Regions from separate parts of the Streptomyces sp. NPDC002896 genome, predicted to be linked through region 1. Evidence: riboswitches for the same ligand, from Rfam matches in the RefSeq annotation. Region 1 holds a riboswitch; each other region holds the start of a gene.
What was found. A riboswitch is a leader RNA that binds a small molecule or an ion and turns the genes downstream of it on or off. The one in region 1 is predicted to bind cyclic di-AMP.

Region 1 (2,195 bases):
TCGGACTCCTCGTCCGACACGTCGTCCGGTTCCTCGGACGCGGCGGAGCCCTCGGCGTCCGACGAGCCGACCGACGACTCCTCCGCTGCCGCCGATGACTCGGCAGCCTCCGGCGAGTCCAAGGGGGGCAAGCAGGGCGATTCGGGCAAATCCGATAAGTCCAGCGAGGTCGACGGTAGTTCGCCCTCGGATTCGGCCGCCGCAGACGCCGCCGAGTCTGCCGAGTCCCCGTCCGAAGGTGCGGGAGCCGGCCGGCACCGCGGCGACAGCGCCCAGGAGGGCGCCGACACGCGCTCCTCCGACCCCTCCGGCCGCCACGCGTCGCGCTCCGACGCGGACCGGGGCGACGACGGCTCGTACACCGTGCGCACCGGTGACAACCTCTGGGCGATCGCCGACGCCCATGACGTCAAGGGTGGATGGACCGCCCTCTACGAGGAGAACAAGAAGACCGTCGGCGCCGACCCCGACCTCATCCTCCCCGGTCAGACCCTGGATCTCGGTCTCGAATCGGCCGGTAAATAGCGATAGTTCAGGGCTAATTGTCCGTTTTGGTGCGAGTGAGAGATGAGTCTCAGAAGCCCTGATCGTCTTTGAAATCCGCTCTGGCGGATGTTTACGGTCGTGACCGCTCGCCACAGCGAGCACTCGCGGTCGTCACGCCGAATCCTGCCGACGGCCATGCGGGTTCAGTCGTCGCGTCCAGCGCCGTAGGCAGGAGCGGGGGACCCAAGGTTTGTGCCGGCAACGGCAGTTGAGCAGCTGAGCACATGGTCTCGGCTGGCGACGGCCAGAACCGGCTTGGGGTGAAGTCGCACGCAACGAAACGTGCGACCGGGCAACTCTTCCCAAGCTCCTGAGGAGCAGGGGATACCCCATCGGCCCGAACCCGACAGCTCACCTCGCAGGCGTCGGTGAGGGGATCACTCCATGCTGCGTTCCAGCAAGGGCACGCACCGTCGCCCGTCCGTTCTCGGCCGCACTTCTCGCATCGCCGCACTCGCCGGTGTGACCGGCGTCGCCATCGCCGCTCCGCTGATGACGGCCGGCACCGCCTCCGCCGCCACCGCCACCGAGTGGGACGCCGTCGCCCAGTGCGAGTCGGGCGGCAACTGGTCCATCAATACCGGCAACGGCTACTACGGCGGCCTGCAGTTCTCGGCCTCCACGTGGGCCGCCTACGGCGGTACGCAGTACGCCGCGACGGCCGACAAGGCCACCAAGGAACAGCAGATAACCGTCGCCGAGAAGGTCCTGGCGGCTCAGGGCAAGGGCGCCTGGCCGACCTGTGGCGTGAACCTCTCCAACACCCCGTACGAGGGCGGCTCGACCACCGCCACCACGGACTCCGCCACCACGGACTCCGCCACCACTCAGCAGAGTGACGGCACCCAGCAGAGCGAGTCGAGCCAGAGCACGACCGAGCAGAGCACGACCACGCCGAGCACGACCGAGCAGAGCACGACCGCGCCGAGCACCACCGAGCAGGGCACGGAGGAGCAGACCGCCTCCGGCTCCGAGGGCAGCGGCGCGACCGCGACCGTCGAGACCCCGACCGGCGAGAAGGTCAAGAAGGGTGACGGCGAGTACAAGGTCGCGGAGGGCGACACCCTCGGCAAGATCGCCAAGAGCCACAAGGTCAAGGGCGGCTGGAAGAAGCTGTTCGAGCTGAACAAGGACGTCGTCCAGGACTGCAACGTCATCTACCCGGGCCAGCAGCTCCACCTCGGCTGAGAGATCCCTCTCCCGTAGATCTCCCCAGACCCCTCGCCCCGGCGCGTGTCCCCCCGCGCGCCGGGGCGAGGTTCGTCCCGGTGCGTGCGCGTAGGCACCGGGATGCCGTCTCACTTTGTTTCGTTCAGAAACAATTTGCTTTCAGTTTGTCCACGGGCCGGTCGGTCGGCTGGCCGTTGCCCTGGAGGCGGATAGGCTCTTGTCGCAAGGCCGAAGTCATACAGCCCCGCACTTCCAGCGTCACATCCCAGAAGGAGATGCTCGTGCCGTCCATCGACGTCGTCGTAGCCCGGGAAATCCTGGACTCCCGAGGCAACCCCACGGTCGAGGTCGAGGTCGGCCTCGACGACGGCAGCACCGGTCGTGCCGCCGTACCGTCCGGTGCGTCCACCGGTGCGTTCGAGGCCCTCGAGCTCCGTGACGGAGACGCCAACCGCTACGGCGGCAAGGGCGTCGAGAAG
Region 2 (2,195 bases), on a different contig from region 1:
GCCTGCGGATCCTGCGCAGCGACCACCCGCCCACGGCCGTCTTCGCGGCCAGCGACGCGCAGGCGCTCGGCGTCCTGGAGGCAGCCCGCCAGCAGGGGCTGAGCGTGCCGGACGACCTGGCGGTCATGTCCTTCGACGACACCCGGGCGGCCGCCATGTCCTGTCCGCCGCTGAGTGCGGTGCGCCAGCCGTTCGGGGAGCTGGGCCACGAGGCGACCCGGGTGCTCATGCAGCTGGCCGAGGGCCGGCCGCCCGCGTCCTCGCGGATCGAGCTGGCGACGCAACTCGCGGACGTCGACGTCCGTTCGCCGCAGGGGCTCTTGATGCCGCGTCAGTTGAGCGGCTCACGAGGAACCGAGCAGGGCGCGAGAGCCGCTAGAGCTGACCATATGGACGATTTGCCCCTTTTCTACTAAAACTCCCTTCCGTTCCATTAGCTCAACTTTCTGTGCTTTGAATAGCGTTGTGGGGCGAGAAATGTCGTCTCGTCAGTGATATGCCTCACGTCGAGATGATCTGTCCCGTTTTCTGCTTGTCTCGCTTCTTGTGTCATCCGGCCTTCGGGTAAAGGGAGTTGGGCTGCCGGGTGGCCGGCAGGCAGCCCACCCCGCCCCCGCTGGATTCGCCATGTGTATTTCCGTGTGTGAATTCGGCCCTTGTTCCGCCCGGGCGTTCTCGCTTACGTTTCACGCCAATCCGGGCGGCCCCGCCGAATCCTGTCGCCGCCACGGAAACCGCGATCAATCACGTATGGCAGGAGCGGGGAAACCAGGTAAGCCGCCGATCCGGAAACCGGACCGGCTAGGGGTGAAGCCGCATTCACACTGCGGCCGGGCATCTCCAGCCCGAACCCGACAGCTCACCTCGCAGGCGACGGAGAGGAATTTGTCATGCGTGCAAAGGGAAAGCACCGTCGCCCCAGGGCCAATCCGCTTGCTCGAGGCCTCGTCGCCCTGGGCGCGGGTGGTGCCGTATTCGCCGTACCGCTGACGGCGGTGACCCAAGCCGAAGCGGCACCGGCGGTGCAGTCCGCCGCCGCTGCGGCGGCGCTCTCGCCCGCCGCCGCCCTGAACACCGCCACGACCACATACACCGTGGTCAAGGGCGACACCTTGGCCAAGATCGCACGCGCGCAAAACCTGAAGGGCGGCTGGAAGAAGCTGTACGAGGACAACCGGGCAGTCATCGGCAACGACCCGTCGAAGATCTACGCGGGCCTAAAGCTGACGCTCGGTGAGAAAGCCACACCGCAGACGTCGACCACTACCGCTGCCGCCACGCAGGCGTCCGCCAAGACGTACGCCAACAACCTCGACGGCTGGATCAGGCAGTCGCTCGACATCATGGCCGCGCAGGGCATTCCCGGCACCTACGACGGAATCCACCGGAACATCATGCGCGAGTCCTCGGGCAATCCGCGGGCCGTCAACAACTGGGACTCCAACGCCGCAAAGGGAACGCCCTCCAAGGGCCTCCTCCAGGTGATCGACCCCACGTTCCGCGCCTATCACGTGCCCGGTACGTCGTGGGACATTTTCGACCCGGTCGCCAACATCACTGCTGCGTGCAACTACGCGGCCAAGAGGTACGGCTCGATGGACAACGTCTTCGGTGCCTACTGACGTACCGCGGAAATCCAGGTAAAACGCGCGCACCGATCCCGTTCATGGCCGATCCGAAGGGGTAGCCGAACGGCAAGAAAGCGGCCGACCTGTGATGCGACCATGCTCGGCCCGCCACCGGGACCCGCGCCCTGAGCGATCGGGTCCCGGTGGACGGGCCGAGGACGCGGACAAGGAGGGCCACCGTGGAATTCGATGTGACTGTGGAGATCCCGCAGGGGTCCCGTAACAAGTATGAGATGGATCACTCGATGGGGCGGATCCGTCTGGATCGGATGCTCTTCACCTCCACGCAATACCCGGCCGACTACGGATACATAGACGGCACCCTCGGGGGCGACGGCGACCCCCTGGACGCTCTGGTCATCACCGGTGACCCCACGTTCCCGGGCTGCGTCATCGAGTGCAGGGCGATCGCGATGTTCGTCATGCGCGACGAGAAGGGCATGGACCAGAAGGTCCTGTGCGTGCCCGCCCACGACCCGCGCTACGCCGCCGTCCAGGACATCGGTGACGTCCCGGAGTTCGACCGGCTGGAGATCACCCACTTCTTCGAGGTCTACAAGGACCTGG
Region 3 (2,195 bases), on a different contig from region 1:
ACCCTCACCTCGCGCCTGGACCGCGTCCTGCGCGAGGAGAAGGGATACACCTACGGCGTAAGGGCGTTCGGCCAGGTACTGCGCTCCGCGCCGGACGGCAGCGGCGCCGCGATGCTCGCCATCAGCGGCTCGGTGGACACCCCGAACACCGGCCCGGCGCTCGACGACCTGTGGAAGGTGCTGCGTACGCTCGCCGCCGAGGGCCTCACGGACGCCGAGCGCGACGCCGCGGTGCACAACCTGGTGGGTGTCGCGCCGCTCAAGTACGAGACGGCGGCGGCCGTTGCGGGCACGCTGGCCGACCAGGTCGAGCAGCATCTCCCGGACGACTTCCAGGCGGAGCTGTACCAGCAGCTCGCCGCGACCGGCACAGTCGAGGCCACGGCCGCGGCGGTCAGCGCCTTCCCGGTGGACCGTCTGGTGACCGTCCTCGTGGGTGACGCGTCCAAGATCGAGGAACCCGTCAGGGCACTCGGAATCGGTGAAGTGACGGTCGTCACGGGCTAGTCCGGACGCGGTACCGCCCGCCCGGCATCCGGGCGGGCGCCGCACAGGCCCGGAGGGACCCCGGTGGCTGCAGAGCCACCGGGGTTCTCGTTTGTCCGAATTGTTGGAGAGCCTGCCTGTCTGCCCTGTGGCATGCACTACAAATCACATGCTGCGTTTGTTGATTGAAAGATGTCCCGTTTAGCGTCGGTCCGGCTGTTCGTCAGGCAGTGCGCCGCGCCCGCGGCACCGGACAGTCATCGCCGAGTCCCCGGACGGTGTGAGCCAGGGGAGCCGGGGACCCATCGCAGTCCCCTGGGGTGAATCGGGGTCCTTGACCGTGTCGAGGGGCCCGTAGGAGACCTTCCTGCTCCGAACCCGTCAGCTAACCCGGTAGGCGAGAAGGAAGGAAAGGACCAGCCACTACATGGCGTTCACCCGCGCCACCGGGAAGCATCGTCGTCCGAGCCGCCTCACCCGCAGGACCGCAAGCGCGGCGGGTATCGCGGCCCTCACCACCACCGGCGTCATGGGCACCCTCGCCGCCCCCGCCATGGCAGCCGACACGACCGCCGAGCAGACCGGCCTGACGCAGGCCGTCACCCTCGGCGAGTCCATCGCCGAGAAGATCGACGCTCAGGCCGCCGCGCAGCAGCAGGCAGCCGAAGAGGCCGCCGCCAAGAAGAAGGCCGCCGAGGAGAAGCGCAAGGCCGAGGCGAAGGCCAAGAAGGAGCGCGAGGCCAAGGAGCGTGCGGCCAAGGAGCGCGCCGCGCGCGAGGCCGAGCGCAGGCGCCTCAACGCCTTCGTGCTGCCGATCACCGGTTCCTATGTCTCCACCGGCTACAAGACCGGCGGCTCTCTGTGGTCGTCCGGCAGCCACACCGGCGTCGACTTCCACGCCGCGTCCGGCACTCCCGTCCACTCCGTCGGCTCCGGCACCGTCGTCACCGCCGGCTGGGGCGGTTCCTACGGGAACCAGATCGTGATCAAGATGAACGACGGCACGTACACCCAGTACGGCCATCTGTCGTCCATCGCCGTCTCCGTCGGCCAGAAGGTCACGCCTGGGCAGCAGATAGCCCTATCCGGCGCGACCGGCAACGTCACCGGGCCGCACCTGCACTTCGAGGCCCGGACCACCGAGGAGTACGGCTCCGACATCAACCCCCTCGCCTATCTGCGCTCGCACGGCGTGAAGATCTGACGCGAGAGCGGTTCCGGTGACGGTCCGGTCCGGGAGCGGATCGGGGCAGACCGGACTCGTTTCTCGGAGGCCCCGCTTCACCGAAGCTCGGCTTCATGGAAGCCCTGGCTCATCGAGCCGGGGCTTTCGTCGTTCCCGAGCGCCGATTTGTCCAAAAAATATCCATGGATTCCGGCCCGCCGTCGGAAATTCCCGCACGTTGCAATAGAGTCAGTCAACAGGCGTCAATCGACCGCGTTTCGCGGGGATTAAGGCGGAGGTCCGGTCATGCAGATTCCCGCGCACTCGGTATGCACGGCAATCCGCGACGACATCGTCGCGGGTGTCTACGAGCGCGGAAGCCGGCTCACCGAGGAACTGCTCGCGCGCCGGTACGGGGTGTCCCGTGTCCCGGTGCGCGAGGCCCTGCGCACGCTGGAGGCCGAGGGCTTCGTCGTGACGCGCAGGCACGCGGGCGCCTGCGTCGCCGAGCCCACCGAACAGGAGGCCGCCGACGTGCTGGAGA

Region 2: it holds a riboswitch for cyclic di-AMP, as region 1 does, so the genes downstream of both, ABT009_RS27345 (LysM peptidoglycan-binding domain-containing protein) here and ABT009_RS25920 (transglycosylase family protein) in region 1, are expected to answer to the same signal.
Region 3: it holds a riboswitch for cyclic di-AMP, as region 1 does, so the genes downstream of both, ABT009_RS27085 (M23 family metallopeptidase) here and ABT009_RS25920 (transglycosylase family protein) in region 1, are expected to answer to the same signal.

Annotation. Positions count from the first base shown of each region.
Region 1 is NZ_JBEOVA010000014.1:57,266-59,460, reverse strand. It holds gene ABT009_RS25925 (transglycosylase family protein) at 1-525, shown strand, start outside; cyclic di-AMP (ydaO/yuaA leader) riboswitch at 697-926, shown strand; gene ABT009_RS25920 (transglycosylase family protein) at 931-1,734, shown strand; gene eno (phosphopyruvate hydratase) at 1,992-2,195, shown strand, end outside.
Region 2 is NZ_JBEOVA010000015.1:178,399-180,593, forward strand. It holds gene ABT009_RS27340 (substrate-binding domain-containing protein) at 1-416, shown strand, start outside; cyclic di-AMP (ydaO/yuaA leader) riboswitch at 728-888, shown strand; gene ABT009_RS27345 (LysM peptidoglycan-binding domain-containing protein) at 891-1,622, shown strand; gene ABT009_RS27350 (inorganic diphosphatase) at 1,808-2,195, shown strand, end outside.
Region 3 is NZ_JBEOVA010000015.1:118,205-120,399, forward strand. It holds gene ABT009_RS27080 (M16 family metallopeptidase) at 1-507, shown strand, start outside; cyclic di-AMP (ydaO/yuaA leader) riboswitch at 738-901, shown strand; gene ABT009_RS27085 (M23 family metallopeptidase) at 914-1,690, shown strand; gene ABT009_RS27090 (GntR family transcriptional regulator) at 1,958-2,195, shown strand, end outside.